DNA from 3 places in the Streptomyces sp. NPDC002838 genome. Region 2 is predicted to be linked to each of the others. Evidence: riboswitches for the same ligand, from Rfam matches in the RefSeq annotation. Region 2 holds a riboswitch; each other region holds the start of a gene.
The links. A riboswitch is a leader RNA that binds a small molecule or an ion and turns the genes downstream of it on or off. The one in region 2 is predicted to bind cyclic di-AMP.
Positions count from the first base shown of each region.

Region 1 (10,445 bases), on a different contig from region 2:
ACCACAACTCCCACGCACGAGCGCGGACGTTGCGGGAGCCTCCCCCACCCTCGACTTCACTCGATCGGGAGGTGCCCCCATCGGTCTGCGTGATCAACGAATCCGCAGTTCCGGCACGCGAACCAGGCCTGCGAGACCCGGTTCGCCCGGTCGAGGTGCCCTCACTCGGCGCAGGTGCGCGAGGTGTACGCCGGATCGACGTACACCACCGGCACCCCCGCCCGGCGGGCCTTGTACGCGATGAACGCCCCCAGCTGGGCAAACGACCAGCCGGCGTGGGTGGCCCGTTGGGGCTTGCGAAACCGTACCCGCTCGCGGATGCCCCACATGCTTCGCGATGCGGAGTGTTCTTGCCTTGCAGCTTGGCACGAAGCTCCCGCTCTAGAACGCGCGTGCGATTGAGCGCCCGCCCGGCCAAGATCTCGCCACCGGACGTGGTGGCGCTGTTCGCGATGCCGAGGTCGATACCGAGGAAGTCCACCGGGTCCGCCTTCGGCTCGGCCTCGGGTACCTCACAGGTGGCCAGCAGGAACCACATACCGTCCCGGCAGACGAGATCGGACTCGCCCTTGCGGTGCAGCGCCAGCGTGGCCAGCCGCTCGGGAGAGGCAACGAACGCCACATCCTTGAGCCGCCTGGAAACGGTCCAGATGGAGACCCGTCGCTCAGCGATTTGCCAGGACAGCATCCGGTCGTCGTACGGCTGCGCACCCTCTGGGCGGAAGGCAATGGGCTGCTCAGCCGCCCTGCGGTATCGCTTGGATCCAGGCTTGCCGAGGTTCCCGGCCCCCAGGTTCGCCCTGAGAGTGGCATACGCGTCGCATGTCTTCTTGATCACATGCTGGGCGGCCTGGGCCCCCAGCTCCCATCGCGCCTTCACTTCGTCGCAGGTGAGCCTGCGCAGCGCGAAGTTCTTCTTCACCTCCTTTTCGAAGGCGACCCGGCTGACCCAAGTCGCTGCCTCGTTGCAGGCGCGCAGCGTTGCCTCAAATGCCGTCGCCTGCACGGATGTCGGCAGAGCTTTGCCTGCGCCACCAGCTTCATATCCGCGACGCCATCCGGCCTCCAACTCCTCCGCATTCGGACACGGAGATCTCCCTGGCTTCCTGTGGCGCGTCCGCCCGTACCCGCTCGGACCGGTCGATCCGGCCACACCGGCCGGAGCGCGCCTGGGACGCGACGGCGCGATCAGCTGTGACGGGACGGACTTCCTCACCTCCAACGAGGTGATCTGCACCGACGGCGGCGAGGTGGTCTTCCACCGGGCCCGGGAGAAGCGGATCCCACGGACGGCCGGTTGGCAATGAGTTGGGCCCATTGCCCGATTTACCACTCTTGTGGATGCCCGTGAGTTGGGTCACTCGCACCCGCGGACACCCCCACCTCGTCGCACCCGCGCTTCCCCTTGCACCACACCCAAGTTGAGGCTTGGCAGCAGCAAAGGATCAAGCACCCCTTGCGCCTCCTTCCAAGGTCAAGAGGGGCGGTGCGTGAGTCCGCCACTTGTTCCGGGCGTGTGCTCTCGCATACGTTCCCGGCCTGTCGGGCGGACGCCGAATCCTGCCGCCGCCCGGACCGAGACTCATCGACGAAGACACTCGCACGGCAGGAGCGGGGGACCCAGGTAAGTCGCCGGGCCGGACGACACATGTCGCACCGGAACGGCTAGGGGTGAAGTCGTGTCGCCGCAAGGCGGCGCGGCCGGGCAACTCCCGCCCGAACCCGACAGCTCACCTCGTAGGCGCCGGAGAGGAACAGCGCCATGGCCGCACGAGGTAAGCACCGCCGCCCCCGAACCAGCCCGCTCACCCGAGGCGTCGTCGCCGCCGGGACCGGGACCGCCGCACTCGCCCTCCCGCTCCTGGGCGCGACCACCGCGAGCGCCGCACAGCCGGCCAAGGCCCCCGCCGCCGCGCAGGCCGCGGCGCAGGTCAAGTCCGTCACGTACACCACGGTCAAGGGCGACACGCTCTACGGCATCGCGGACAAGTACGACACACCCGGCGGCTGGCGACAGCTCTACAAGGACAACCGCAAGGCCGTCGGCGACAACCCCAGGCTGATCCACGAGGGCCTCGAGCTGAAGGTCAGGACGGCGAAGAAGGCCGACAAGGCCTCCACGCCCACCAAGAAGTCCGCCCAGTCCGTCACCCGTGCCACTCAGGCCTCCGCCAAGACGTACCCGAACAACCTCGACGGCTGGATCCGCCAGGCGATGGACATCATGGCGCAGAAGGGAATTCCCGGCTCGTACGAGAGCATTCACCGCAACATCATGCGCGAGTCGTCCGGCAACCCTCTGGCCATCAACAACTGGGATTCCAACGCCGCGGCGGGCACCCCCTCCAAGGGGCTCCTCCAGACGATCGACCCGACGTTCGCCGCGTACCACGTGGCCGGCACGTCCTTCGACCCGTTCGACCCGGTCGCGAACATCGTCGCCGCCTGCAACTACGCGGCCGCGCGGTACGGCTCGATCGACAACGTCTTCGGCGCGTACTAGGACGTCGTCCGGTCGGCGGTGCTGTTCACCTGACCGAACAGCACCGCCGGCCTACCGGCGGAAGAGCCTCTCCAGGACGACCGCGATGCCGTCCTCCTCGTTCGACAGCGTGATCTCGTCGGCCACGGCCTTGAGTTCGGGATGGGCGTTGGCCATGGCCACGCCGTGGGCGGCCCAGTCGAACATGGGGATGTCGTTGGGCATGTCCCCGAAGGCGATGGTCTGCCGTGGCCCCAGCCCGAGGTGTTCCGCGGCCAGGGCCAGCCCCGTCGCCTTGGTGATGCCGCATGGCTGGAGTTCGACGGTTCCGGGGCCCGACATGGTGACCGTGGCGAGGGAACCGACCACTCCGCGCGCCGTCGCCGCCAACTCGTCGTCGGACAGGTCGGGATGGCGCAGCAGCACCTTGCTGATGGGCGCGGACCACAGCTCGTCGCGCCGGCCGACCCGTACTGCGGGCAGGGTCGGGTGGGGCATCAGATAGCCCGGTTCGATGAGCGTGAGGCCGTCGACGCCGTCCTGGTCGACGGCCGCGTACACCTGCCCCACCTCGGCCTCGATCTTGCCGAGCGCGGTCTCGGCCAACTCCCGGTCCAGGGTGACCGACCACAGCAGACGGTCCGCGCCGGCGTCGTACACCTGCGCGCCCTGCCCGCACACCGCGAGCCCCTCGCTGCCCAGGTCGTCGAGGAGCGGCCGCACTCTGGGCGCCGGGCGGCCCGTCACCACCAGGTGCCGGGCACCGGCCGCCGCCACCCGCATGAGCGCGGCGAGCGACCGGTCGGAGAGCGTGTCGTCGCCTCGGAGCAGACTTCCGTCCAGGTCGGTGGCGATGAGTGAATATGCGATGGGTGCGGCCATGATCAGAGAATACGGATGGAACGCCCCACCGACTCGACGTGAACCGGACGGCTGTTTCCTTCACATGCGTTGACGGCTGCTCCGGTTACCCGCTCATGCGGAGTCCCGTACCACCAGTTCCGTGGGCAGTATCACCCCGGCCGTGTCCTCGCCTGCGATCTGGGTGAGCAGCATGCGGACCATCTCGGCGCTGATGCGGTCGAAGGGCTGGCGCATGGTGGTGAGGGCCGGGGTGATGGCGGTGGCCGCGGGTGAGTCGTCGAATCCGCCGACGGCGATGTCATCGGGGACCGAACGTCCGGCCTGCTGAAGGGTGTTGACGACGCCCAGTGCCATCAGGTCGGAGGCGACGAACACGGCGTCCATGTCGGGAGCCTGCTCCAGCAGTCGGCGGGCGGCCCGCTCGCCGCCGGCGCGGCGGTAGTCACCCTCCACCACCAGCGCCGGGTCGTAGGGCATCCCCGCCTCGATGAGCACATCGCGGTAGCCCGCCAGGCGGTCGGTGCCGCCCGGCATGTCCAGCGGACCGGTGACCATGCCGATGCGGCGGCGGCCGCCGGCGATCAGATGGCGGACCATCTCCTGGGCACCGTCGCGGTCGGCGGCCGCCACGTAGCTCACCTTGGAGCCGAGCCCGAGCGGTTTGCCGCAGGCCACCAACGGGATGCCGGCGTCCCGCAGTTCGGCGGCCACCGGGTCGCCGCTGTGGCTGGAGACCAGCAGCACGCCGTCGACATGACCCGAAGTGATGTACCGGGTCAGCCGGCGCCGGTCGTCGTCGCTGGCCGCCAGCATCAGCAGCAGCGGGACGTCGTGCTGCGCGAGGCGCTCGGTGCAGCCGCGCAGCAGGACGTTGAAGTTGGGGTCCTCGAAGAACTTCTCCTGTGGCTCCGTCAACAAGAAGGCCACCGAGTCCGAGCGGCCCGTACTCAGGCTGCGGGCGTGCCGGTTGACCACGTACCCGGTCTTCCTGATGGCGGCCTCCACGGCCCGGCGGGCGGCCGGCGAGACGTAGTGGCCGCCGTTCAGGAAGCGGGAGACGGTGCCCCGCGACACGCCCGCCTCCCGCGCCACGTCGTGGATGGTGGGCGGCTTGCGGCGTCCGTTCGCGCTGGTGGTCATGTTCCTCGTTCGGGGCAGGTGCTTTTCACATGAGGCTGGGCGCTCAGGACTTGATCGAGCCGCTCAGCAGATCCAGGGACCAGAACCGCTGGATCACCAGGAAGAGCGCGATCAGCGGGACGATCGCCAGCAGACATCCGGTGATGACCAGGGTGTAGAGGGCGGGCTGCGAGGCGCCCTGCGCGAGCAGCGTGTAGAGCCCGAGGGTGAGCGGGAACTTGGTGTCGTCGGCCAGCATCACGTACGGCAGCAGGAAGTTGTTCCAGATGGCGACGAACTGGAACAGGAACACCGTGATCAGGCCCGGCATCATCATCGGCACCGCGATCCGGGAGAAGATCCGCCACTCGCTCGCGCCGTCCATGCGGGCGGCCTCCATGAGCTCGGCGGGCACCGAGGCGGCCGCGTAGATGCGGACCAGGTAGACGCCGTACGGGGAGAGGATGGACGGCAGCAGCATCGACCAGTACGAGTCGGCCATGCCCATCTTCGACAGCAGCAGGTACTGCGGGACGGCCAGCACGATGCTCGGCACCAGGACGCCGGCCAGGATCATCTTGAAGATGAACTCCCGCCCGCGGAAGGCGAACCGGCCGAGCGCGTAGCCGCCGGCGGCCGAGACCGCGGCGGACAGGATGGCGCCGAGGCCCGCGTAGAAGGCGGAGTTGGCCATCCACTGCCAGTAGATGCCGTCCCGGTAGGAGGTCAGGTCGCTCAGGTTGCCGAAGAAGCCGGTGCCGGGGGCGAAGCTGAAGGTGGAGAACAGCTCCGACCGGTCCTTGGTCGCCGCGATGACCACCCAGGCGATGGGGACCACGCAGTACAGCGCGCCGAGGATCAGCACGAGGGTGGGGACCCAGGCGACGCGCCGCGCACGGGCCTTGCCGGTGGCGTCGGCGGTGAGGGTGAGGGGGGTCATGCCCGGTCCTCCCGGGTGTATCGGTCGGAGATGCGCAGCAGGGTGAAGGAGAGGACGAACGTGGCCAGGGCCAGGACGACCGCGGTGGCGGAGGCGCCGTAGATGTCGGACTTCAGGAAGGCGCTGTCGTAGATGGCCATCAGCGGGCTCCACGTGCTCTGCAGGTTGTTCGTGAGCGGCTTCAGGGCCATGGGCTCGGTGAAGACCTGCAGGGTGGCGATCACCGAGAAGAAGAAGGTGAGCACCAGCGAGGGCATGACGATCGGGATCTTGATCCTCAGGGCGATCTTGAGGTTGGACGCCCCGTCGATCCGGGCCGCCTCGTAGATCTCCTGCGGGATCGCCCGCAGCGCGGTGTAGATGACGATCATGTTGAAGCCGGTGCCGCCCCAGACCGCGATGTTCGCGAAGGAGAGGTAGAGGTTGCCGCCGTTGAAGAGGTCCGGCTGCGGGAGGCCGAACTTGTCCAGCAGGTAGTAGAAGGGGCTGACGGTCGGCAGGTAGAGGAAGCCCCACATCAGGGCGGCGATGATGCCCGGCACGGCATACGGCAGGAAGATCGCCAGCCGTGCGAAGGGGGCGCTGCGCGCCTTGGGGGTGTCCAGCATGAGCGCGAAGATCAGCGCCAGGCCCAGCATGGTCGGGATGACGATGAGTCCGTAGCCGAAGGCGCGCAGCACGCTGTGGCCGAACTCGGAGTCCTGGAGTACGGCCGTGTAGTTGCCGAAGCCGTTCCAGACCTCTTCGCGGGCGCCCTTGCCGAGTCCGATGCCCTTGACCTTGACCTTGTGCAGGCTGAGCCAGATCGCGTACCCGATGGGAACCAGGGTGAAGGCGGCGAACAGGACCAGGGTGGGCACCAGGAACCAGTACGGTGCGCTGCGGCTTCGGCGGCGGGCGCGGCTGGGGCGGACGGACTTGGCGGTGCCGGTGCCGTCCGCCAAGGGCCCGACCGCGGTACGGTCGGCGCCCTTGAGCGGAGTGCTGGTCATGCCTCGGTCACCTCGAAGCCCTGCTTGTCCATGTCGTCGAGGGTCTTCGACTGCATGGTGCTGAGGGCGGAGGCGAACTGGGCCTCCTTCTTCGCCTTGGTGGCCTTGCCGAAGCCGTCGGTGAAGGCGCCGTAGGCGGTCTGGACGTTCGGTCCCCAGGCGGAGGCGGCCGTGGTGGCGGCGATCTCGGCGGCCGTGGTGTAGAAGTCCTTCTGGTTCGGGAAGAACGCGGGCGTGGTGAGCACGTCGCCGGTCTGGCCCTTGGTGGCGGCCGGGTAGACGGCGACCTCCTTGACCAGGGCGGCCAGCGCCTCCGGGTCGGTGTTGATCCAGCGGGCGAACTTGGCGGCGGCCTCGGCGTGCTCGGAGTCCGTGGAGACGCCGGTGGAGGAGCCGCCCCAGCTGCCGGTGATGTTGTCGCCCGCCTTCCACTGCGGCAGCGGGGCCATGCGCCACTTGCCCTGGGTGTCGGGGGCGGAGGAGACCAGCACGCCGGGCGCCCACACGGCGGAGACCCAGGCGAGGTGGGTGCCCTTGTTCAGGGCGTTGTTCCAGGCCGGGGTGTACATCGGCTGGTTGTCGATGACCCCCTCCTGCACCAGGCCGCCCCAGAACTCGGCGACCTTCTTCGTCGCGGCGTCGTCGATGGCGACGGTCCACTTGCCGCTGCCGTCGACGCTCCACCACTTGCCGCCGGCCTGCTGGGCGAGGCCCGCGAACAGGCCCGGGTCGTTGGAGGAGAAGGTGGTCAGGTAGGCGTCCGGGACGGCCTTCTTGGCGGCGCGGGCGACCTCGGCGAACTCCGTCCACGTCTTGGGGACGCTGAGTCCGTGCTCCTTGAACAGGTCCTCGCGGTAGTAGAACATCAGCGGCCCGGAGTCCTGCGGCACGCCGTAGACCGCGTCGGTGCCGAGCGTGACCATGCCCCACAGTCCCTCGGCGAACTCGGACTTGGCGTCACCCACGTGCTTCGAGATGTCGGCGAGCACGTCGTTGGAGACCAGAGTCGGCAGGGACTGGTACTCGGCCTGGACGAGGTCGGGGGCGTTGCCGGCCTTCTTCGCGGTGATCAGCTTGGAGACGATCTCGGCGCCGCTGGCCTGCTTCGAGACGGTGACCGTGATGTCCGGGTTCTTCTTGTTCCAGATCGCGGCGACCTTCTCCATGTTCGGCGCCCACGACCAGTAGGTCAGCTTGACCGGGCCGCTGCTCTCGCCGGAGTCGTCGTCGGAACCGCCGCAGGCGGCGAGGGTGCTGGTGAGGCCGAGGGCGGCGGCCCCGGCGAGAATGCTGCGCCTGCTGATCTGGCGGCGGTGGATCGACATCTTCATCTCCCCTGACTTGGACGAGCCGACCTCGTCAACGTCCCGCGTACGCGGCAACCGCCGTGGGGGGAGGTTCTGCGGACGTGACCGAGGGGCTGTGCGCGAGGGCCGCGCGGCTCTGTGATCGTGCACAGTAGAGAATTGTTTCGGCCCCTTGTCAATGGAGGGAGGCTGGGGTTACCTACTTGTTGCTCATGGATGTCGGCGGCATCCCATACTGTGCACGATCACAGAAAGCCGGCGTCTTCTGCGCCGTCACCGTTGCCATTCCCGGGAGCCACCGCATGCCCTCCGCCGCCCCGCACGACCGCCTGCCACTCGCCTTCGGGGGCGACTACAACCCCGAGCAGTGGCCGCAGGAGGTGTGGGAGGAGGACGTACGGCTGATGCGCGAGGCCGGTGTGACGCTGGTCTCGCTCGGCATCTTCGCCTGGTCCCGGATCGAACCGCGGCCCGGCGAGTACGACTTCGAGTGGCTCGACCGGATCCTCGGGATGCTGTACGAGGCCGGCATCAATGTGGATCTGGCGACGCCGACGGTCGTACCGCCCGCCTGGTTCTACCGGGCGCATCCCGAAGCGCTGCCGGTGACCCGGGAGGGCGTGCGGCTGGCGTTCGGCTCACGCGGGGCGATCTGCCACTCCAATCCGGACTACCGGGCGGCCGCGGCGGAGATCACTTCGCGGATCGCCTCGCGTTACGGGGGCCATCCGGCCGTGGTGCTGTGGCACGTCCACAACGAGTACGGCGCTCCGGTCCTCGGTTGTTACTGCGACATCTGCGCCGCCGCCTTCCGGGTCTGGCTGCAGGACCGTTACGGCACTCTCGGCGCCCTCAACCAGGCGTGGGGCACCGCCTTCTGGGGCCAGCTCTACGGCGACTGGGAGGAGATCGGGGTGCCCCGGGCCACGCCGACGGTGGGCAACCCGGCGCAGCAACTGGACTTCCAGCGGTTCGCGGACTCCCAGGCCCGCGCCAACTTCGTCGCCGAGCGGGACATCCTGCACCGCCTCTCCCCCGGCGTGCCCGTGACCACCAACTTCATGGTCGCGCCCAGCCAGTGCCAGAGCATCGACTACTGGGCCTGGGGCCGCGAGGTCGACCTCGTCACCAACGACCACTACCTGATCACCGACGGCCGCCGCACCCACGTCAACCTCGCCCTCGCCGCCGACCTCACCCGCTCGGTCGCGGGCGGCGCCCCCTGGCTGCTGCTCGAACACTCCACGTCCGGCATCAACTGGCAGCCGCGCAACCCGGCCAAGGCGCCGGGTCAGATGGCCCGCAACTCCCTCGGCCATGTCGCCCGCGGCTCCGAGGGCGCGATGTTCTTCCAGTGGCGGCAGTCGCGGCGGGGTGCGGAGAAGTTCCACTCGTCGATGCTGCCGCACGCGGGGACCGGGACGCGGGTCTGGCGGGAGGTCACCGATCTGGGCCGCCGGGTCGCCGGCCTGGCGGACCTGCGCGGGACGCGCACACGCGCCGACGTGGCCATGGTCTGGTCGTGGGACTCCTGGTGGGCGCAGGGCCTGGAGTGGCGGCCGAGCGAGGACCTGGACGCGCGGGAGCGGCTCGACGCGTTCTACGAGGCGCTGTACGACCGGCACCTGACGGTGGACTTCGTGCCGCCGGCCGGGCTGTCGGAGGTGGATCCCGCGCGTTACCCGCTGCTCGTCGTCCCCCAGCTGTACTCGGCGCCCGCCTCCGTCGCCGCCGACCTGGAGCGGTACGTCTCGCGCGGCGGCACCCTGCTGGTCTCCTTCTTCTCCGGCATCGTCGACGAGCACGACGCGGTGCATCCCGGGGCGTATCCGGGGGCGCTGCGGGACGTGCTCGCACTGACCGTCGAGGAGTTCGACCCGCTGCTGCCGGGCGAGGCCGTCACCGTACGCACGTCAGACGGCCGGGAGCTTCGGGCCGATGTGTGGTCCGAGTACGTCGTCCCCGGCGACGGCTGCGAGACGGTGGCCGTGTTCGCCGACGGCCGTACGGCGGGACGGCCCGCGCTGACCCGGCGCGCACTGGGCGACGGAGCGGCCTGGTACCTGGCGACCCGGCTGACCGGCGCCGATCTGGCGGCGGTGGTGGATCTCGCGCTCGCGGATGCGGGGGTCACGCCTGCCGATCTTCCGCGCGATGTCGAACTCGTCGTACGGGAGGGCGAGTCGGGGGTGTTCCGGTTCGCCGTCAACCACACCGACGCCGAGGTGAAGGTGGTGCTGCCGGACGGGAGTCGGGCGGCGGTGCCGGCGGGGGCGGTCGAGGTGTTCCGCGAGCCGCGCTGAGCTTCTTGCCCTTGTTCCGCGTTTTGTTCTTCCTCTGTGGCTTTCACTGTGAAGGGACCCCGAAATGCGCAGACGTAGTGTTCTCACCGCTGCCGGAGCCGCCGCACTGGCGGTTCCCGTGCTGGGCGCGGCACCTGCCGTCGCGAGCACCTCCAAGCACCGCGGTCGCCTGGAGATCCGTGGCATGGACATCTCCTCGCTGCCGAAGAACGAGGACAACGGTGCCGTGTACCGACGGGCGGACGGCCGCCGTGACGACCCGATCCGCATCCTCGCGCACGCGGGCATCACCCACGCCCGCCTGAAGGTCTGGGTCGACCCGGTCGACGGCTACAACAATAAGAAGCGCGTACTCCCGCTGGCCCGGCGCCTTAAGCGGGCCGGCATCGGCATCTGGATCGACTTCCACTACTCCGACAGGTGGGCGGACCCGGCGCA
Region 1 is NZ_JBEOVF010000012.1:163,667-174,111, reverse strand. It holds gene ABT063_RS18390 (zinc ribbon domain-containing protein) at 162-329, opposite strand; partial or broken gene ABT063_RS18385 (hypothetical protein) at 1,117-1,307, shown strand; cyclic di-AMP (ydaO/yuaA leader) riboswitch at 1,577-1,757, shown strand; gene ABT063_RS18380 (transglycosylase SLT domain-containing protein) at 1,763-2,503, shown strand; gene ABT063_RS18375 (HAD family hydrolase) at 2,555-3,364, opposite strand; gene ABT063_RS18370 (LacI family DNA-binding transcriptional regulator) at 3,458-4,486, opposite strand; gene ABT063_RS18365 (carbohydrate ABC transporter permease) at 4,530-5,405, opposite strand; gene ABT063_RS18360 (carbohydrate ABC transporter permease) at 5,402-6,397, opposite strand; gene ABT063_RS18355 (ABC transporter substrate-binding protein) at 6,394-7,728, opposite strand; gene ABT063_RS18350 (beta-galactosidase) at 8,007-10,007, shown strand; gene ABT063_RS18345 (glycoside hydrolase family 53 protein) at 10,072-10,445, shown strand, end outside.
Region 1: another riboswitch for cyclic di-AMP. It lies ahead of ABT063_RS18380 (transglycosylase SLT domain-containing protein); the one in region 2 lies ahead of ABT063_RS29485 (M23 family metallopeptidase).

Region 2 (10,445 bases):
GGCGGTGCCCCCGGGGTTCTGGAAGACCCCGTCCTTGAAATGGGGCGATCTGCGGATGCGCGCCAGGCGCTCACCGCTCGGGTCCGCGCCGAAGGCCGCGGGCCGCAACGCACGGAGCCCGGAGCTCGGGGGACGGAAACCGGTCACGGTGTACCTCCAGGTGGAGTCGGTGAGGCATTCCATTATGGTCGGCCGCTCTGACAACCGGATTGCCCCCTTGTGATCGTTCGGCACATTGACAGGACGGGACGCCGCTCCGGATACTGACTCGTCATTCAGTAACCAGCCTGTGACGGGCAGCCCGCGGCCCCGGAGGCTCGTCGTCCCCGGGAGACCGCATGACCGCCCCTGTGATGTCCCTCACCTGGACCGACCACCTCACCGGTCGTCAGGGTTTCCTGGTCGTCGACCGGCTGGTGCGCGGCGTGTCCAGCGGCGGGCTGCGCATGCGCGCGGGCTGCACGCTGGAGGAGGTCACCGGGCTCGCCCGCGGGATGACCATGAAGGAGGCCCTGCACTACAACCCCGAGGGCCGCTACGTCCCCCTGGGCGGAGCGAAGGGCGGCATCGACTGCGATCCGCAGGATCCGGGGGCGTACGGACTCCTGGTGCGGTACCTGCGCGCCATGCGGCCGTACATCGAGAGCATGTGGACCACGGGCGAGGACCTCGGCCTGACCCAGGACCTGGTGGACCGGGCGGCCATCGAGGCGGGACTCGTGTCGTCCGTCCAGGCCGTGTATCCGCTCCTCGACGACGAGGCCGCGGCACGGCGGCGGCTGGCGGACGCGTTCGCGGTCGAGGTGGACGGCATCGGGCTCGACGAACTGGTCGGCGGCTGCGGGGTCGCCGAGTCGGTGCTCGCGGCCCTGGACCGGGCCGGTGTGCCGTACGCGGGCACGCGGGTCGCCGTGCAGGGCCTGGGCACCATGGGCGGGGCCACGGCACGCTTCCTCACGCGCGCGGGACTCACGGTCGTGGCCGTCGCCGACATCAAGGGCACGATCGCCGACCCGGCCGGGCTCGACGTCGAGGCGCTGCTCGCCGCGCGGGACGCGTACGGCACCGTGGACCGCTCCGCACTGCGCCCCGAGGACCGCGAGCTGCCCGGTGAGGCCTGGTTGTCCGCCGACGCGGAGGTGCTGGTGCCCGCGGCCGTCTCTTACGCGATCGACACGTCGAACCAGGAGCGGATCGGCGCCCGCTGGATCGTCGAGGCGGCCAACATGCCGGTCCTGCCGGAGGCGGAGGAGCTGCTGGCCGCGCGTGGCGTCACCGTGCTGCCGGACGTGGTCGTCAACTCGGGGACGAACGCCTGGTGGTGGTGGACGCTGTTCGGAGACATCGGCGCGGACGCGGAGGCGGCGTTCGCCCACACGCGCCGCTCGATGCGCGCCCTGGTCGAGCAGATGCTGGCCCGCGCGGAGGCCGACGGCACGACACCCAGGGCCGCCGCGCACGCCCTGGTCGCGGACCGGCTGCCGGTGATCGCCGAGCGGTTCGGGTGGTACCGGTGAGGCGGGATCGCCGGGGCTCTGCCCCTTCGGCCCGGCCAGGGGGCTCCGTCCCGCCGGCCCCCCCTGTCCTTCACCCACCGCCACCCGACTCGGTCGGCCATGAGGTGACCCCTCGCCCTGGGGCTCCGCCCAGACCCCGGCGGGGACTCCGCCCCCCGCGCCCCTCCCAGGGCCCCGCTCCCGCCCCCGCCGAGGCTCCAGCCCCGGCCCCCCATTGGGGCTCCGACCCCCGAACCCCGCTGAGGCCCGATCCCCGAACCCCACCGGGTCCCGCCATCCCAGACCCCCGCCGGAGACTCCACCCCCTGCACCCCTCCCAGGGCCCCGCTTGCCGACCCCCGCCGGAGCCCCGACCCCGAACCCCGCTGGCCCCGGCTCCCCGAACCCCACCCAGGGGCCCGCCCCCTGCACCCCTCCCAGGGCCCTGCTCCCTGCACCCCTCCCAGGGCCCCGCTCCCGCCCCCGCAGGAGCCTCCAGCCCCGAACCCCGCCGGAACTCCGACCCCGAACCCCACTGGCCCCGCCTCCCCGAACCCCACCCAGGGGCCCGCCCCCAGACCCCGCCGGAGACTCCGCCCCTGCACCCCTCCTGGGGCCCGCTCCCGCCCCCTGCAGGAGCTCCGCCCCCGAACCCCACTGGGCTCCGCTCACCCCCTGGACCCCGCCGGGGCCTGCCCTGCCCCCACTGGGACTCCGCTCCCGATCCCGCGGCCTCGCCCCGGCCACGCCGGAGCTCCCGCCGGCCCCACTGGGGCTGCGCCCGCAGGCCCGTGCCCCGATCCGCCCGCCCCGAAGCAGCCGGCCTCCCTCCGCCACCGTCGCCGCCGACGGAATAGGCTGACCGCGTGGTGAGAGTGCGGTTGAGCGTGGCGGAGCGGCGTGAGGAGCTGTTGCGGGCCGCCATCGAGCAGATCGAGGCGCGGGGCGTGGCGGCGGTCAGGATCGCCGACGTGGCCTCGGCGCTCGGCGTGAGCAACGCCCTGGTGCTCTATCACTTCTCCACCAAGGAGAAGTTGGTCGCCGCCGCGTTCACGTACGCGGCCGAGGACGATCTCGCCCGTCTGCGCAAGCTGCTGGGCCGCCGTACGACGGCGCTGCGCCGACTGCGCGCGGCCGTGCGCTGGTACGCCCCGACGGGTCAGGCCAAGGGCTGGCGGCTGTGGATAGAGGGCTGGGCTGCGGCGCTGCGGGAGCCCGCGCTGCAGGAGGTCACGCGGGACCTCGACAGACGGTGGAAGGCGGCGATCGCCGACGTGATCGCCGAGGGCGTGGCCGCGGGCGAGTTCCGCTGCCCCGACCCGGGCGGCACGGCCCTGCGCCTGACGGCCCTGCTCGACGGGCTCGCCGTGCAGCTGACGTCCTACGCGGGTGCGGTGTCGCGGGCGCGGGCGCAGGAGTGGGTGGACGAGGCGCTGGCCCGGGAACTGGGGCTGGGGCGAGAGGCGTTGACGAAGGGACCGGTGAGCTCCCTGCCCGCGGTCGGTCCAGCCACTACACCGCGCTGACCCTGGCCGTCACCGGGTCCTCCCCGGCAAAAGGGGCCGGCTCGAGACAAGTTCTCGGTGCGGAGGTCGCTCTCGGCCGCATCCTGCTCGCGTACGACCATCAGCAGCGCGTTCGCCGTCCTGGTCTCCGCATCCAGCGCCGCAAGGGCGGTGCCGCCCCACCCTCGGAACCCGGATGCCCGGCCGGTGCCGTCCGGGCATCCGAAGCCCCTCAAGCCACCGAAGCTATCCGCGTCTTGATGTCGTGCGGCGACAGCGTGCCCTTGGCCGTCACATGGTCCCCCGACGACTCCCCGCGCAGCCGGCGGCCGATCCACGGCACCAGGTACTCGCGCGCCCAGTGGACGTCGTCCCGCCGCACCTCGAGCGTGCCGCGCTGCGGGAGCGGGGGCCAGGGCTGGTCCGGGTCGGCCGGGATCTCGAGGCCGAGGACCTGTCCGGCGCGCAGCGCCACGCGCGTGTGCCCCTCGGGCGAGAGGTGGAGCCGGTCGTCGTCCCAGGCCCGGCGGTCCTGCACGGTCTTCAGGGACCACAGGTCGAGGACCGGGCAGCCGTACCGGTCGGCGACGGCCCGCACATGCCCGTTGTAGGTGGCGATCTTGCCGCGCAGGTGCCTGAGCACGGGAACGCCACGAGTGTCGAAGCCGGTCGTCACCAGCACCGTGCCCGCGACGGCCGTGAGCCGGACGATCGCCCGCTCGAAGCGCTCGGCGACCTCGTCGGGGTCGGTGCCGGGCCGGAGTATGTCGTTGCCCCCGGCGCAGAACGACACCAGGTCCGGCGCCAGTTCGATCGCCTGCGGGACCTGTTCCGCCACGATCTGGTCGAGCAGCCTGCCGCGCACGGCGAGGTTCGTGTACTTGAAGTCGCCCTCGGGCCGCCGGTCCGCGAGCAGTACCGCGAACCGGTCGGCCCAGCCGACGAGCGCCCCGTCGGGTCCGGGGTCGCCGACGCCCTCGGTGAAGCTGTCCCCCACCGCCACGTACGACCCGATCACTGAACTGTTGTCATTCTTCGAATCGTCTGCCACGTCGGATCATGATTCCCCTTCGGATGTGAGCTACGCGACCGTAGGAAAGGGTTGACGGGCGGTGAGATAAGCCACTCTTCAAGGATTGGTCAAGCCCGGAATAGGCCGCTGATCAGCGGTGTTGGGGCATCCATCGCCACACCCGGAAGCCCCTGATCCGGAAGTGACTCCACACCGTCCGGAAGGCGAAGTGCCCTTCCGTGTACGGCTCCGGGTCGGTGTAGTCGAAGACGAGCCGCCCGTTGTTCCACCACTGGACCGTCGAGCCGTCGGAGACGATACGGACGCGGTGGGGCCGGTTGGCCACGAGCAGCGGCTCGGTGTAGTCGTGGACCAGCGGGCGGACGCCCGCCTCGCCGACGTATCGGCGCAGCCGGGTGGTGGTGTTGTAGTTGGCGCCGTATCCGGAGTAGTACGTCTTCAGGTGGTCGTACTCCGCCAGCGCCCCGCTCCTCGGTGTGGCGAAGAGGTCGTCCGGGGAGCGGACGTCGACCGCGTTCCAGAAGTTGTTGAGGTCCGAGACGCGGTCGTTGACGCCGCCCTCCGACACCGGCGTGGCGGTGTACTCCAGGATGTACGGCCCTTCGAGTCTCTTCTTGAACCAGACCGTCGCTCCACTCGGCACGTCGATCTCCAGCACGCCCCGGGACGCGGCGACGGTGCCACCGCCCTGGAGTTCGACGGCCCACCGGTCGAGTCCGTGCCGGAAGTCGTCGCGGGCGATGAGCCGGCCGCGTCGGTGGCCGGGCGTCGCGGTCGCCGGCGTGGGGGCGAGGGCCGCGAGGGCGGCACCGGCCGTCAAGGCTCCGAAAGCTCTGCGTGTGGTCGTCACGGGAACCTCCATAGGTCGCAGAAGGTAGCAGAAAGCGCTTGCAGTGCTACGGAGTTCACTTTGTTCCCTCCATCCCCTCCCTGTCGACACCCCAGACACCCCAGACACCCTGACACCGCGACACACCGAAGGCCGGACCCGGGGATCGGGGTCCGGCCTTCGGCGGCGTGTCAGGCAGGCGGTCGGGTGGGGCGTCAGCCGACGGAGACGCCCTTGGAGCGCAGGTAGGCGACCGGGTCCACGTCCGAGCCGTAGCCCGGGCCGGTGCGGATCTCGAAGTGCAGGTGCGGGCCGGTCACGTTGCCGGTCGCGCCCGAGAGGCCGATCTGCTGGCCCGCGGTCACGGACTGACCGTTCGAGACGGAGATCGAGGACATGTGGGCGTACTGGGCGTAGTGGCCGTCGGCGAGCCTGATGACGACCTGGTTGCCGTACGCACCGCCCCAGCCGGCGGAGACGACCGTGCCCGCGCCCACGGCCTTGAGCGAGGTGCCGGTCGGGGCCGCGAAGTCGACGCCGGTGTGGTACCCGCTGGACCACATGCTGCCCGCCACGCGGTAGGCGGTGCTCACGGCGCCGGACACGGGCGTGCTGAAGCCGCTGGAGGTGCCGGTGGCCTCGGAGCTCTGCTCGGCGGCCGTCGAGTTCGACTTCGCCGAGGAGGACGACTTCGGCGCCGCGGACGAATCCGACGAACCAGACGCCTTGGAGGAAGAGGACGGGGCGGACGGCGCCTTGGTGGTGCCAGTCGTCGCCTTCTTGCCGAGCGTGAGCTTCAGGCCGGGGTGGATCAGCGACGGGTCGTCGCCGACGACTTCACGGTTGTCGGCGTAGAGCTTCTTCCAGCCACCGCTGACGTTCTGCTCATCGGCGATCTTGGCGAGATAGTCGCCGGCCTTCACCGAATAGGTCTTCACGCCTTCGGCCTTAGCGGCCTGCTTCTTTTCAGCCACCACCTTTTCGGCCTTCCGAGTGGCCGGAACGGACGACTGAACGGCCTTTTCCGAAACGGACTGACCGGTCGCGGCATGGGCGCCGGTGGCCCCCAGAAGCGGGAGGGCGAGCGCGGCGCCGCCGGTTCCGGCGACGGCGATGGAGCGGGTGAAACGCTGGGACTTGGGACGGCGGTGCTTACCCTTCGCGGGCATGGCGAATTCCTCTCCGGCGCCTACGAGGTGAGCTGTCGGGTGCGGACTGGAGATGCCCGGCCGCGCCGAAGCGCGGCTTTACCCCTAGCCTGTTCCGGAGACCGGAGCAGGCGGTTGTGCCTGTGGGTCCCCCGCTCCTGCCGTGTACGGGTGATTGTGTGCGGGCTCCGGGCGGCGGCAGGATTGGGCGTCCGTCCGGATCGGTGGTGAACGTAAGCGACCCAGACGCACAGGGACAAGTAGAGGTTGCCTGTGAATGCGTCCGAGTTGATCCGTTACGAGAATTCCCCGTCACCCTGCGTGAATTTCCGAACCTCTCTTTTGGTCAAACGCCCTTGAAAACCACGTAAATTACGTGAACATGACGGGCGACGCTCGGTCACGAATATGACACTCCTCACGTGACCCTCTCAGCTCCCTTAATTCCAGAAGGAGTTGGAATGAAGGACGCTAATTCGGGCAGAAGCCTCAGATGCGACGCAGCCGGAGAACCGTCGCATCAAGGTCACCCCGCAGCCCCGTCCGCATCCCGTGGTGCAGCAGCACCGCACCCCGGTGAACTTCGCCCGTTTCGCGGCATTCATACGACGCTGTCGGGTCGAGGCCGCGCAGCCGCACCGCCGGAACGGGCTCGCCGTAACGCTGCGCCTGGAGCCAGGCGAGGACGACCGTCTCGTCGCCGAGCACGTACTGCACCGCGCTCAGCCCGCCCTCCGGAGGCCGCAGCCGGTAGAGGTCGCCGCGCTGCACGAGGGGCCGGATCTCCTTGTAGAGACCCACCCAGTCGCGGGCTTCGGCGAGTTCCTCCTCGGTCCACCGGGCGAGGTCGCCGCCGACCCCGAGCACCCCGGCCATGGCACTGACGAACCGGAAGCGCAGCGAGCTGACCCGGCCGTTGAGCATGGCGTTAGGGCTGTCGGTGACCCAGGCCGCCATGACCCGGGCCGGGTGGATCTGACTGAAGCCATGCTGGATGGTGAGCCGGTCGAGCGGGTCGGTGTTGTCGGAGGTCCACACCTGGTCCGTACGGCTCATGACACCGAGGTCGATCCGGCCGCCGCCGCCCGAGCAGGACTCGAAGGCGACGCCCGGGTGGGCGGCCCGCAGCCGGTCCAGGAGGCCGTACAGGGCGTGCACGTGGTCGACCCACAGGCGCTGCGGGTAGGGCTCGCCGGGCCAGCCCGCGTCGGTGAAGCAGCGGTTGAAGTCCCACTTCACGTAGTCGATCGGGGCGCTGGAGAGGAGCTCGTCGAGCTGCTCCCAGAGGTACTCCTGAACGTCCTCGCGCGCGAGGTTCAGTACGAGCTGATTGCGGAACTCCGTCCGCTTTCGTCCCGATTGGTGCTGCACCCAGTCCGGATGGGCCCGGTACAGGTCGCTGTCCGGGTTGACCATCTCCGGCTCGACCCAGATACCGAACCGCATGCCGAGCCCGTGCACGTAGTCGCCGAGGGGCTTGAGGCCGCGGGGGAAGCGGTCCGGGTTGGGCGTCCAGTCACCGAGTCCGGCGCGGTCGCTGGTACGCGCCCCGAACCAGCCGTCGTCGACCACGAACAGCTCGACGCCCATCGCCGCGGCCCGCCGCGCCAGCACCCGCTGCTGTTCCTCGGAGATGTCGAACTCCGTGGCCTCCCAGGAGTTGAACAGGACCGGCCGGTCCCGGTCCGCGTCGGGGATGACGTGCGCGCGCTGGTAGGCGTGCCAGGCCCGGCTCGCCCCGCCGAGGCCGCCGTCGCTCCACAGGCCGGCGAAGACGGGCGTGGTGAAGGACTCCCCCGCCTCCAGACGGAGCAGACCGGAGTCGTCGTACCCGGTCCCGCCGGTGATCTGCACGCGCGCGTCCGGGAGTTGGGCCACGGCGATGCGCCAGGAGCCGGACCAGCCGAGGGCACAGCCGTAGACCTCACCGCGTTCCTCGGTCGCGTCCGTGTCGAGCGCGACCCAGGGCAGGTGCTGGTGCCCGGTGTGGCCTCGCCGGCTGCCGATGACCTTCTCGCCGTAGGTGAGAGGGGAGCGCACGAGCCGGGACTCCGCGGCCCAGCGGCCGTGCAACTGGGACAGCCGCCAGCCGTCGCGGTCGGGCAGGGTCCAGGTGGCGGAGTCGGCGCGCAGGAGTTCCACCGCGGGTCCCTCGTTGTCCAGGGTCACCCAACGCTCGACGACGTCCTCCCGCATGCGGTAGTGCAGCGTGATCGCCAGCCCGCCGTCACGGAACCGCAGCCGCAGCTCCTCGCCCTCGGTGCCGTACGCCTCGAAACGCCACTCGGTGCCGCGCCCCTCCTCGGCGCGCACCGACAGGGCGGGACGCACGAAGCGGGGGCCGCCCTCGACCGGGTACTCCTCGCGTCCGTCGAGAGGGGACTCGAAGGCCCAGTAGTCCGGCAGCGGCCGTACGGCGAGCGCCTCGGCGTCGGCGAGGGCGATCCGTGGCCCCCAGTGCAGGTGGAGCAGCTCGTCGCCGTCGGTGAGATGGACGGCGTAACTGCTGGCCGGCCCGGACAGAATCCACGTACGGCCGTTCTCGGCGATCTCCAGCATCCAGTCCCTCACAGATACGAACAGACACGAACAGGTGCGCTCAAGCGTCAACATCATCAAGGGCCGTGAGCCCGCGGTGCAACGCCTGTGGACAACTCATTGCCCCAGGAATCCATGTCGTATGGTCGAGTGCGTGCCCGCCGCCGAGCCGCGCAGGCGGGATCGAAGGGGAGGAGCTCTCGTGACGCAGCAGGTCCCGTCGACCGAGCCCGAGCTGACCGGAGTGCGCAACTTCCGGGACGTGGGCGGGCTGCCGACCGTGGACGGACGGCGGGTGCGGCACGGAGTGCTGTTCCGCAGCGGCCATCTCGCACACGCGACCGAGGAGGACGCCGCCTTCCTCGCCTCCCTGGACCTGCACACGATCTTCGACTTCCGCAACGCGGCGGACCAGAAGCTGGAGGGGCCCGACGTCGAGCTGCCGGGCGTGCGCAATGTGAACCTGCCGCTGACCGACCCCGCGGACGGCGCCGAGTTCTGGAAGATGGTCCGCGACGGCGACCTCGACCAGCTGCGGGCGATCCTGTCGGACGGCAAGGCCGCGAACCGGATGATCACCGCGTACCGCGCGATCATCAAGGAGCGCACCGCCGAGCACACGCAGGTGCTGCGCTCGCTCGCCGAGGACAGCGTCCCGGCGCTGATGCACTGTGCGGCGGGCAAGGACCGCGCGGGTCTGTCGATAGCCGTGACGCTGCTCACCCTGGGCGTCGAGCGCGAGGCGATCCTCGCCGACTACCTGGAGTCGAACGCCAAGCACCGCCGCTACAAGGTGCACCGCAGCGGCAACTCCGCCTCGGCCTACTCCCCCGAGGTCATGGAGCTGCTCAGCCCCCTGTTCGAGGCGCGCGCCGAGTATCTGGCGGCGGCCTTCGAGACCATCGAGGAAATCTGGGGCGGCGTCGAGACCTACCTGGAGAAGGGCCTCGGGGTCTCCCCGGAGCTCCGGGAGCGCCTGCGGGAGCGGCTGCTCGACTGAGCGCTCACCGTTTCACTCCGACCTCGAACAGCAGGTAGATGAAGGCCGCGAAGAGGTGCCCCACCGCGATGTAGATGATGAGGCGCACCCACAGGGCGCGGGGGAACTTCTCCTCCATGTCTCTCATGGCGTCTCTCCAGGGATGGGGCCCAGGCACAGCGTGGCCGTGGGGCTCTGCAGCAGGGTGTGGACGAACAGGAGCTCGACGCCGTCGCGGTCTTCGGCGGCGATGCGGTGCGGGGTCAGCGAGTCGGAGTGCGCGCTGTCGCCCGGCGCGAGTCGGTGCGTGGTGTCCCGCCGAGGTGCCGGACGGGACGCGGAGGCAGTGCCTGCATGCCGCGTCCCCGTCGGCAACTGTCTCATCGGCTCCGAGACGGTCGTACCTTGAAGTTCTCTCCCGGGCGGCCCGGGAGACTCTCCCCTGGATCGCTCCGGGGAGTTTGACAGGTCATGCCTGTCCGACGACGACCCTTCCAGCCGCCGGAGCAAGTGCGGGGATTCGCTCGTAGTCGGGGACTTGATTGTCGCCCCCAACGACACACCGGGCGTATCAGGTGCGCTACGGAGCGTAGGACCGGGCTCCATGCCAGTCAGGCCGGGGCGGGCGACAGGCCGGCGGCGCGGGCGGCGGACTCCAGGGTGAGGGAGGCCCGGCGGCGCAGGGCACGGAGCTGGGGCGCGACGAGCGGGACCGCCTCCACCGAAGGCTCGGACTCGGGAGAGCTCATGCTCCCCATTCAGCCGGGGTCTTGCCCTTGGGGCAAACTTTTTGCCTCAGGGGGCAAGACCCCGTCTGGTCAGCGGTTCGCCACCGCCTGCTTGACCAGTGTCTTGCCGAAGTCCCACATCAGCCCACTGCCACGGTGGGCGTCGTCCATCACGTCCGTGAAGGCGTC
Region 2 is NZ_JBEOVF010000026.1:85,161-95,605, reverse strand. It holds gene ABT063_RS29510 (MBL fold metallo-hydrolase) at 1-147, opposite strand, end outside; gene ABT063_RS29505 (glutamate dehydrogenase) at 339-1,517, shown strand; gene ABT063_RS29500 (TetR/AcrR family transcriptional regulator) at 2,363-3,022, shown strand; gene ABT063_RS29495 (SGNH/GDSL hydrolase family protein) at 3,234-4,019, opposite strand; gene ABT063_RS29490 (DUF6250 domain-containing protein) at 4,165-4,884, opposite strand; gene ABT063_RS29485 (M23 family metallopeptidase) at 5,079-6,032, opposite strand; cyclic di-AMP (ydaO/yuaA leader) riboswitch at 6,037-6,195, opposite strand; gene ABT063_RS29480 (alpha-galactosidase) at 6,501-8,570, opposite strand; gene ABT063_RS29475 (tyrosine-protein phosphatase) at 8,752-9,549, shown strand; gene ABT063_RS29470 (DUF6126 family protein) at 9,554-9,676, opposite strand; partial or broken gene ABT063_RS52335 (XRE family transcriptional regulator) at 9,673-10,277, opposite strand; gene ABT063_RS29455 (aspartate aminotransferase family protein) at 10,347-10,445, opposite strand, start outside.

Region 3 (10,445 bases), on a different contig from region 2:
CCCGTCCTGGCTCGGCTTCTACTCCTACGACCGTTTCGCCGCCGACGCCGCGGAGTGCTACCGCGATCTGAAGGCGCCGCGTCAGGTGCGACGGTTCACGGAACAGGCGCTGTCGAAGCCGACGGAGGAGTTCGTACGCTCGCACGGGCTGCGGCTCGTCGTATCGGCCGTCGCCGAGCTGGAGTCCGGCAATCTCGATGCGGCATGCGAGCAGGGGGTGCGGGCGGTGGAGGTCGCGGGGCGCATCTCCTCTGCGCGTACCACCGAGTATGTGAAGGATCTGCTTCATCGGCTGGAGCCTTACGGGGATGAGCCGCGGGTGGTGGAGTTGCGGGAGCGGGCTCGGCCGTTGCTGGTGGCTCCCGCCTAGGGGAGCCGGGTCCCTCGCGTCTGCCGGGTGCCTGTGGGTTCGGGGCCGCGGGTTGTGTGTGGCTGGTCGCGCCCACGCGGCGGAGCCGCAAATTGATACCCGCCCCGCGCCCCTTTGGGGCGCTCCCGCATCCCGCGTTTGAAGGGGCTGTCAGTGGCGCAGTGCACTATCGAGGTGGGAGGTGGTGCAGGTGGCGTCGCGGGTGCCGGGGGTCTCGTACGACTGTGACGTGCTCGTGGTCGGTGGTGGGATCGTGGGGCTGGCCACGGCGTATGCGATCACGCGGGCCGTGCCGGGCACGCGGGTGACGGTGCTGGAGAAGGAGCGGGGGCCGGCCCGGCACCAGACGGGGCGCAACAGCGGGGTGATCCACAGCGGGATCTACTACCGGCCGGGCTCGCTCAAGGCGCGGTATGCCGTGAAGGGCGCCGCCGAGATGATCAAGTTCTGCGCGGAGTACGACATCCCGCACGCCGTCACCGGAAAGCTGATCGTCGCGACGCAGCGGGAGGAGCTGCCTCGGCTGCACGCGCTGGTGCAGCGCGGGCGGGAGAACGGGATTCCGGTACGGGAGCTGGGCGCGGCCCAGATCGCGGAGTACGAGCCGGAGGTGCGGGGACTCGCGGCCATACACGTCGGGACGACCGGGGTGTGCGACTTCGTGGAGGTCGCCCGGCAGCTGGGCGAGGCTTCGGGGGCGGAGATCCGGTACGGCGCGGAGGTTGTGCGGATCGACCGGCGGGCGGGGCTCGGGGTCGCCGTGCTCACCGGGGCCGGGGACGTCGTACGCGCGCGCGTGCTCGTGAACTGCGCCGGGCTGTACTGCGACGAGGTCGCTCGGATGACCGGGGACGAGCCGGGGATGCGGATCGTGCCGTTCCGGGGGGAGTACTACTCGCTGGCGCGGCGCGAGCTGGTGCGGGGGCTGGTGTATCCGGTGCCGGATCCGGCGTTTCCGTTCCTCGGGGTGCATCTCACCCGCGGGATCGACGGGGATGTGCACATCGGGCCCAACGCGGTGCCGGCGCTGGCGCGGGAGGGGTACGGGTGGGGGACCCTGCGGGTGCGGGAGCTGGGGGCGACGCTGGCGTGGCCGGGGGCGTGGCGAATCGCTCGGCGGCACTGGCGGTACGGGGCGGGGGAGCTGCGGCGGTCGGTGTCGAAGGGGGCGTTCGTCGGGGCGGTGCGGAGGTTGTTGCCCGGGGTTGAGGAGGGGGATCTGGTGCCGGCCGCGGCGGGGGTGCGGGCGCAGGCGGTGTTGCGGGACGGGACGTTGGTGGATGACTTTCTGATTCGGGAGGGGGAGCGGGCTGTGCATGTGCTGAACGCGCCTTCGCCTGCGGCGACGGCTTCGCTGCCGATCGGTCGGGAGGTGGCTCGGCGGGCGTTGGCTGTGCTGGGCACGCTGTGAGGGGGCGGTGGTTTTCGCCCCCGCCGCCCGCCCGCACCCGCACCCGCCGACAGCGCCAACCCCCACAGGGGCCATCCGCACCCGACAGCCAAAGCCGCACGGGTGGTGCGGGTGGGAACACAAACCCGGCCGAAAGCCGGGTGCCCCCGGACGGACCGGTCGACAGGTCACCGTCCCCGTAAAATCGACCTCACTGTGTCTGACTTTCTCCACTCCCCCGAAACCCCCCAGCCAGCCGCCCCCGTCCCCACGCCCGGCGGTGGTTCCCTCCGGCGCACCCGGGCCAAGGGCGAGCCCCGGTTCCCGGACGGCCCCCAGGCCGATCCCGCCGGGTCGCACTTCGAGCGGCGGATTCGGAGTTTTCAGCCGCGGCGGAGTCGGGTGACGGCCGGGCAGGCGGACGCGTTGCAGCGGTTGTGGCCCAAGTGGGGGCTCGATATCGACGGGCAGCGCGCCATCGATCTCGGTGAGCTGTTCGGGAACGGCAATCCCGTCGTCCTCGAGATCGGGTTCGGGATGGGGGAGGCCACGGCCCGGATGGCCGCCGCCGACCCGGACACCAACATCCTCGCCGTGGACGTGCACACCCCGGGGCAGGGCAATCTGCTCAGTCTCGCCGACAGGAACGGGCTGTCCAACATCCGGGTGGGGAACGGCGACGCGATCATCCTGCTGCGCGAGATGCTCACCCCCGACTCCCTCGACGGCCTGCGCGTGTACTTCCCCGACCCCTGGCCGAAGAAGCGGCACCACAAGCGGCGGCTGATCCAGCCGGAGTTCCTCACGCTCGCCGCGACCCGGCTCAGGCCGGGGGCGATCGTGCACTGCGCGACCGACTGGGAGCCGTACGCGGAGCAGATGCTCGAGGTGCTCACGGCGCACCCCTACTTCGAGAACACGCAGCCCAACGGCGGTTTCGCGCCACGTCCGGCCTTCCGGCCGCTGACCCGTTTCGAGGGGCAGGGACTGGAGAAGGGACATGTCGTGAACGACCTGCTCTTCCGCCGCGTACAGCACGAGGACCAGCAAGAGAGCCGACAAGAGAGCCGGCACGAAAGCCGGCACGAAGACCGACGCGAAGAACAACCCCCCACCGGCGCCTGAGCCGCCTCACGCTCCTGCGGCGGCGCCTCTGCCTCGTTAGGGTCAATGCCGTGGCCACCTGTCCCCCGTACCCGACGCACCCCAGTGATCCCGCCGACGGCGCACTGCGGCACGCACACTGGTGGCAGAAGAAGTGGGTGCGTTACGGCGCGCTGATCACCCTCCTCACGCTCTCCGGGCTCGTCATCCTCGCCCTTGTCCGCGAACAGACCGGCACCGAGGGGTTCCTGGTCGGGCTCGGGCTCGCGGTGCTGCCGGTGCCGCTGCTCATAGCCGTCTTCCGGTGGCTCGACCGGGTGGAGCCCGGCCCCTGGCGGAACCTGCTGTTCGCCTTCGCCTGGGGGGCCTGCGCGGCGGCGCTGATAGCGATCGTCGCCAACAGCTTCGCCACCAGATGGATAGCGACGGCGACCGCCGATCCCTCCAGCGCGGACACTCTCGGGGCGACCGTGATAGCGCCGGTCGTGGAGGAGTGCGCGAAGGCGGCCGCGGTCCTGCTCGTCTTCCTCTTCCGACGCCGGGACTTCACCGGCATCGTCGACGGGGTGGTGATAGCCGGGGTCACCGCCACCGGCTTCGCGTTCACCGAGAACATCCTCTACCTCGGCACCGCCTTCGGCACCGACCAGCTCACCGGCGACAGCGGGATCGCCTCCGTCACCGCCGCGACCTTCTTCGTGCGGGTCATCATGTCGCCGTTCGCGCACCCGCTCTTCACCGTCCTCACCGGCATCGGCTTCGGCATCGCCGCGCTGTCGGGCGACCGCCAGCATGTGAGGCGTGTCCTGCTCCCCCTGTCCGGGCTGCTGCTCGCGATGGGCATGCACGCGATCTGGAACGGGTCGTCGACGTTCGGCGAGTACGGGTTCTTCGCCGTCTACGCGGCCTTCATGGTGCCCGCGTTCGGGCTGCTGACCTGGCTGGTCATCTGGACCCGGCAGCGCGAGCTGAAGACCGTACGGGAGGAACTGCCGGCGTACACCGTGGCGGGCTGGCTGACCCCGGCCGAGCCGTACGCGCTCGGCTCGATGCGGGCCCGGCAGCTGGCCCGCGACTACGCCCGGCACCACGGCGGGCGGTCCGCGGCGCGGGCGGTCGCGCAGTACGAGGCGTACGCGACCTCGCTGGCGTTCCTACGGCATCGGGGGCGCCGTGGCCGCGCGGGCGCCGACTTCGTCGTACGGGAACGGGAGTTGCTGCACGAGCTGTGGCGCCGCCGGGAGGTGGCGCGTCCCGCCCTGGACCACGCGGCACGGGTGACGGCCCCGCCGGTGGCGGTGGCCGCGCCGCCGTGGCCGGTGTACGGGGTGTACGGGTATCCGGCGTCTCCCGTGGTGCGGTATCCGGCCTACAACCCGTACCGGACGTGATCGCCGAGCGTCGCGGCGGCTACGACACCGCCGGATCCCGCCGTCGCGGCTGAGCACCGCCGCGGCGAAGAGAAGCGGCCGACGGCAGAAAGCGGCCATCCGAAGCTCAAGCCGCCGAGAAGAACCCGCCCGCCCGAGAACCAGGCCAACGCCTCCGGCAAGTCAGAACCCAGCCTCCGGCGAGTCAGGCCGACGCCTCCGCCAGGCGTGCGAGCTCGGGCTCCGTCAGGGTGAGCTCCGCAACGCCCAGCAGCGCCGGCAGCTGTTCCACCGTCCGCGCGGAGGCGATCGGGGCCGCCACCGTCGGCTGGGCGGCCAGCCACGCCAGGGCGACCGTGGGGACCGGGGCGTCGTGGGCCTCGGCGATCTCGTCGAGGGCGGCGAGGACCTTCCGGCCGCGCTCGGTCTCCAGGTGCTTGGCGGCGCCCGCGGCCGCCCGCGCGCTGTCGACCGTCCTGCCGGGGCGGTACTTGCCGGTGAGGAAGCCGGAGGCCAGCGCGTAGTACGGGACGGCGGCCAGGCCGGAGCGCTCGGCGAGGTCCTGCAGATCGCCCTCGTAGGTGTCGCGCGAGACCAGGTTGTAGTGGGGCTGGAGGGCCACGTACCGCGCCAGGCCCTCGCGGTCGGAGAAGGCGAGGGACGCCTCCAGCCGCTCGGCGGAGATGTTGGACGCGGCGATGTACCGCACCTTGCCCGAGCGCACCAGTTCGTCGAGCGCGCCGATGATCTCCTCGACCGGCACTTCCGGCTTGTCGAAGTGGGTGTAGTAGAGGTCGATGTAGTCGGTGGCGAGGCGGCGCAGTGAGGCGTCGGCGGCGGCCTTGATGTTGGCGGCGGACAGGCCCCGGTACTCAGGGTGCTGGCTCACCTTGGTCGCGATCACCACGTCCGCGCGGTTGCCGCGTACCTTGACCCACTTGCCGATGACGGTCTCGGACTCGCCGCCCTCGTTGCCGTCGACCCACGACGAGTACGAGTCGGCCGTATCGACGAAGTTGCCGCCCGCGGCCGTGTACGCGTCGAGCACGGCGAAGGAGGCAGCCTCGTCGGCGGTCCAGCCGAAGACGTTGCCGCCGAGGGAGAGCGGGAAGACCTCTAGGTCCGAGTTACCGAGCTTGCGGAGAGAAGTCATGCTGTGGATCAACAACCGCGGTGGAGCGCCCCATTCCGGAGGCGCCCGCAAAAACCGCGTAAATCGACGCGGGCTCAGGGTCTCAGGGGTTGAGTCCCTTGCTCCGCAGCCAGGCCATCGGGTCGATCCCGTTGTCGGCCCCGCCCGGGTGGACCTCCAGGTGGAGGTGCGCGCCGGTCACGTTGCCCGTGGCGCCCACGCGGCCGATGACATCGCCGGTGTTGACCTTCTGGCCGACGCTGGCGCTGATCGACGACTGGTGGGCGTACCAGATCTCCGTGCCGTCATCGAGGGTGAGCACCGTCTTGTAGCCGTACGACCCCTCGTAGCCGGCCTGGGTGATCGTGCCGCTGTGCACGGCCTTGATCAGCGTGCCCGTGGGCGCGGCGAAGTCGAGGCCGGTGTGCTGGCCGGAGGACCAGTAGGCGCCGGCCTGACCGAAGGTGGAGGTGATGGTGTACGAGGAGGTCGGCAGCGTGTACTGCCTGGCCAGCTCGGCGAGGCGCTCGGCCTCGGCCTTCTGCCTGGCCTCTTCCTCCGCCTTCTGCTTCGCGGCGGCGGCCTTGGCCTCGGCCTCCTTCGCCGCCTTGGCGGCCGCTTCGGCGGCCTGCTTCTCGGCGGCGGCCGCGGCCTCGGCGGCGGCCTTGCTCTCGACCTGGTCCTGCTGCTGCTCGGCCTGGGCCAGGATCCTGGAGCGCAGCGCCTCACCGGCGCCCGCGGCGCCCTGATCGGTGTCGGCGGAGGCCACACCGACGCTGCTGAGCGCGGTCGCGGAGCCCTCGGAGGCTTCGTCGTCCGATATCAGGGAACCCACGTTGGGCAGGTCGGGCAGGGAGATGGACACCGGCGGCTTGCCGGTCTGCGCGCTGGCCATGCCGCCCGCGCTGACGGCGGCTATGACGCCGACGCCGAGGACGGTGGAGCTGCGGGCGAGTCCGCCACGCTGCTTGGCGACACGGTGCCGGCCGCGTACGGGTCGGAGGGACTCCTCGGTGGGGTTCCACTCCGTCCAGGGGCCCTCGTCGGTGCGGTAGCTGTCGTAGCCGAAGGTCTCGGTGTCGCGCTGGCTCGGCTCGAGCGGGGCTTCTGGGGCAGGCCGGTTGGACGCCACGTGGGGCGTGCTCCTTTCCTTCCTTCTCGCCTACCGGGTTAGCTGACGGGTTCGGAGCAGGAAGGTCTCCTACGCGCGTATACCAGCCGTGACTTCACGGTGGTATCCACGCGATTCACCCCATGGTGGTGGTTCCCCGGTTCCCTTGCGGAATTCGGCGCGTGCGCACGGAGCCGCCTCTTGTGACGGCTGGGACGACCGCGCTGCGTTATCGAACGTTAATAGACCCGGGGGCTCGATTCCAAGCTGTTCCACTTGATCATTAACGTTTTCGCCCAGGACTTTACGGCCCATGACCGGCGAAAAACGGGCGAGTTGGCCGCGCCTCATGTGTCACACAGGTATTGACGGTATGTCAGTTGTTATGCGGAGGGCGGTCGCCCGGTCACCACCCGTGACAACGGTCACGAGCGTGCGGGACACACGAAAAAACCGAGGGCCGGAACCCTTTCGGATTCCGGCCCTCGGCCTTCAGTAGCGGGGACAGGATTTGAACCTGCGACCTCTGGGTTATGAGCCCAGCGAGCTACCGAGCTGCTCCACCCCGCGTCGGTAAACACCAGTGTACGCCATGCGAAGGACACAAGTCGCCACGGTTGTCATCGGGGTGGTGCGGGCGCCCTTTCACCCCAGCACATGCCGATTCGGCCCCTTGGCCCGCCCCTCGTACTCCGCCAGCACGACCACCTCCGCACCTCCAGCCGCCAGCACCCCGCTCCCATCGGCCCCCGGCACAAACGTGTCCGGCTCCCGCCAGGCCGTCACCACCCGCCGCACACCCGCCTCCAGGATCAGCCGAGCACACGGCACCGGCCGAGACGCCCGCCGTGCGCACGGCTCCAGGCTGCTGTACACCGTCGCGGACGCCAGCCGAGGATCACCCGGTTCGATCTTCCCCAGCGCCGCCTCCTCCGCGTGCTCGACGGAGTCGCCCTCCCGGGAGTACCCACGCGCCAGCTCCGTACCGTCGGCCGCCACCACCACCGCCCCGACACTGAAGGCCGTCGCCGACGGCGGACACCGCTCCGCCAGCTCGCACGCGAGCCGCAGCCAGTGGTGATCCGCAGCCGACGCGGCCCCACCCACCCCGGGCGCCGTGGGCTCGTACCGCATCAGTACGACGTCACCGACCGCCCGCGTCTCCACCAGCCGCAGACGCCCGCCCTGGTAGGGCCCGGGCCCGAAGAGCCGCGGGGCCTCCGGATCGCCGACGAACAGCGGCGCCAGCACCAGCTGGAGCTCGTCCGCGAGCCCCTGCCGCAGCAGCTGGGTGTGGATCTGTCCGCCGCCCTCGACCATCAGGCGGCGGACCCCGCGGACGTCGTGCAGGTGCGTGAGGAGCCGCCGCCAGTCGAGTTCGGCACCCAGGGGGGCGATATCGGCGGCCAGGCCCAGTGCCCGGGCCCGCTCCGCACCCTTCTCCGTCGTATAGACGATCTTCTCGCCGCCCGTGTGCCAGAACTTCGCCGTCGGGTCGAGGTCCCCGGAGCCGCTGACCGTGACCTTGAGCGGGTACTCCGGCTTGCCGGCGGCCACCCGGGCCGCCCGTCGCTCCGGCGAGTTGACCAGCAGCCGCGGATTGTCGGCCCGGATGGTCCCCGCGCCGACCAGGATCGCGTCGACGGACGCCCGGACCGCGTCGACCCGGTCGAAGTCGGCCGGGCCGGACAGCAGGAGGCGCTCGGGGCCGGTGTCGTCCAGGTAGCCGTCGAGGGAGACGGCGGCGGACAGCAGGACGTAGGGATGAGGCATCGGCACGCTCCCCGGCGGGCTTGGTTCAAGTTTGAAACAAACTTACACTGGTGGCATGACGACTCGCTGGCTCACCCCGAAGGAGCAGCGCGCCTGGCGCGCGTACATCGCCGCGACGCACCTCCTGGAGGACGCGCTCGACCGGCAGCTCCAGCAGGACGCCGGCATGCCCCACCTGTACTACTCCATCCTGGCCACCCTCTCCGAGGCTCCGGAACGGCGCCTGCGTATGACCGACCTCGCCGAGCAGCTGAAGATCACGCGCAGCCGGCTGACGTACGGGGTGACACGGCTGGAGAAGGACGGCCTGGTACGGCGGGAGAGCTGCCGCTGGGACAAGCGCGGCAGCCTCGCCATTCTCACCGACGAGGGCATGACGATCCTGGAACAGGCGGCACCGGGACACGTCGAAAAGGTGCGCGCCTCCCTCTTCGACCATCTCACCGAGGAACAGGTGGGCCAGCTTGAGGAGATCTGCTCGGGAATCACCCGGGCCCTCCAGGGAGACGACGGGGAGCGCCCCGCCACCGACGAGGTCCCTTGGCGCCGCCGCTCGTCTCCGTCCTTCCAGTGAACCCAGTGAACCCAGTGACCCTGGTCACAGATCCGCCGCTTCCTCACCATTTCCCCATTGCTTCAAATTTAAAGCATAGGGTAGGGTCCGTACCCGTAGATCTGCTTCAAATCTGAAGCAGATGTGACCACCGGACCCTACCCGGGAGAACCCGTATGCCCGACTTCCCCGCCGCCACCCCGCGTTCCCGCGTCCGGGTACCGCTGCGCTTCCACGACGGCTATGGCGTCGACGCCGAACTGGTCACCTTCCACGGCCTGGCCGACGGCCAGGAACACGTGGCCATGGTCCTCGGCGACCCCGCTCCCGGCACGACCCCGCTGGTCCGTCTGCACTCCGAGTGCCTGACCGGCGACGTCTTCGGCTCCGCCCGCTGCGACTGCGGCCCGCAGCTGCGCGAGGCGGTCGAGCGCATCGCCGACCGCGGCGGCGTCCTGCTCTACCTCCGCCAGGAGGGCCGCGGCATCGGCCTCTACAACAAGCTCGACGCGTACGCCCTCCAGGACCAGGGCCTCGACACCTACGCCGCCAACACCGCGCTGGGCCTGCCCGAGGACGCCCGCGACTACACGGCGGCGGCGCAGATGCTCCAGGCCCTGGGCGTCTCCACCCTGGACCTGCTCTCCAACAACCCCGACAAGGCGGGCCAGTTGCGCGACCTCGGCATCGACGTCCGTGACCGCGTGCCCACGGGCGTCTTCACCACCGCACACAACGTCCGTTACCTGCGCGCGAAGGTCCTCCAGACCCAGCACACGCTGCCGCTGGGCGAACTGACGGGACTTCACGCGGTCTGACGGCCAAGGCCTGTATCACTGAGGGGTGTGCGCCAGGTACGCCAGCACGGCCAGCACCCGCCGGTGCCCGCTGTCGCTCGGCGGCAGCCCCAGCTTCAGGAAGACGTTGCCGATGTGCTTGTGCACAGCGCGCTCCGTCACGACGAGCATCTTGGCGATGGTGGCGTTGTCATGCCCCTCCGCCATCAGCTTCAGCACCTCGCGCTCGCGCGGGGTGAGCGAGTCGAGCGGGGTGTCGCGGCGACGGGTCAGCAGCTCGGTCACCACCTCGGGGTCCAGCGCCGTACCCCCGCCCGCGACCCGCTCCAGCGCGTCGAGGAACTCGTCCACCCGCCCCACCCGGTCCTTGAGCAGGTAGCCGAGACCGCCCGTGCCCCCGCCCAGCAGTTCGGCGGCGTACGACTCCTCGACGTACTGCGAGAGCACCAGCACCGGCAGCCCGGGGATCTTCTCCCGGGCGACCCGCGCCGTCGGCGAGCCGGACGATCAACGGCAGCACGACCGCACGCCGCCGCAGCAGCCCGCACCCCACACCGTCGACGACCAGCCCGACGGGCCACAGCGGCAGCGCGAGGAGGACGAGGGCGCCGTAAAAGTAGTAGGCGAGCATCCAGCGCAGGTCGGTGAGCGTTCCCGGATCCCGTACGGCGATCCGCAGCCGCTCGCGCAGCGTCCCGCCGATGGTCTGATACGCCTCGGGGATCCGCCGCCCCGTCCACGCGGCCGTCAGCCCCCGCTTGGCCCCGGCGATCCGCCGGATCAGCACCACCGTCTCGGGCAGCATCCAGGCACCGACCACCGCGACCGTGCCGATGGCGGCGATC
Region 3 is NZ_JBEOVF010000007.1:18,495-28,939, forward strand. It holds gene ABT063_RS11570 (NsdA family TPR-like regulatory protein) at 1-370, shown strand, start outside; gene lhgD (L-2-hydroxyglutarate dehydrogenase) at 561-1,781, shown strand; gene trmB (tRNA (guanosine(46)-N7)-methyltransferase TrmB) at 1,977-2,885, shown strand; gene ABT063_RS11585 (PrsW family intramembrane metalloprotease) at 2,936-4,255, shown strand; gene ABT063_RS11590 (aldo/keto reductase) at 4,440-5,387, opposite strand; gene ABT063_RS11595 (M23 family metallopeptidase) at 5,470-6,498, opposite strand; cyclic di-AMP (ydaO/yuaA leader) riboswitch at 6,511-6,668, opposite strand; tRNA gene ABT063_RS11600 (tRNA-Met) at 6,974-7,047, opposite strand; gene ABT063_RS11605 (dihydrofolate reductase family protein) at 7,123-8,250, opposite strand; gene ABT063_RS11610 (MarR family winged helix-turn-helix transcriptional regulator) at 8,306-8,824, shown strand; gene ABT063_RS11615 (GTP cyclohydrolase II) at 8,980-9,621, shown strand; partial or broken gene ABT063_RS11620 (response regulator transcription factor) at 9,637-10,089, opposite strand; partial or broken gene ABT063_RS11625 (sensor domain-containing protein) at 10,226-10,445, opposite strand, start outside.
Region 3: another riboswitch for cyclic di-AMP. It lies ahead of ABT063_RS11595 (M23 family metallopeptidase); the one in region 2 lies ahead of ABT063_RS29485 (M23 family metallopeptidase).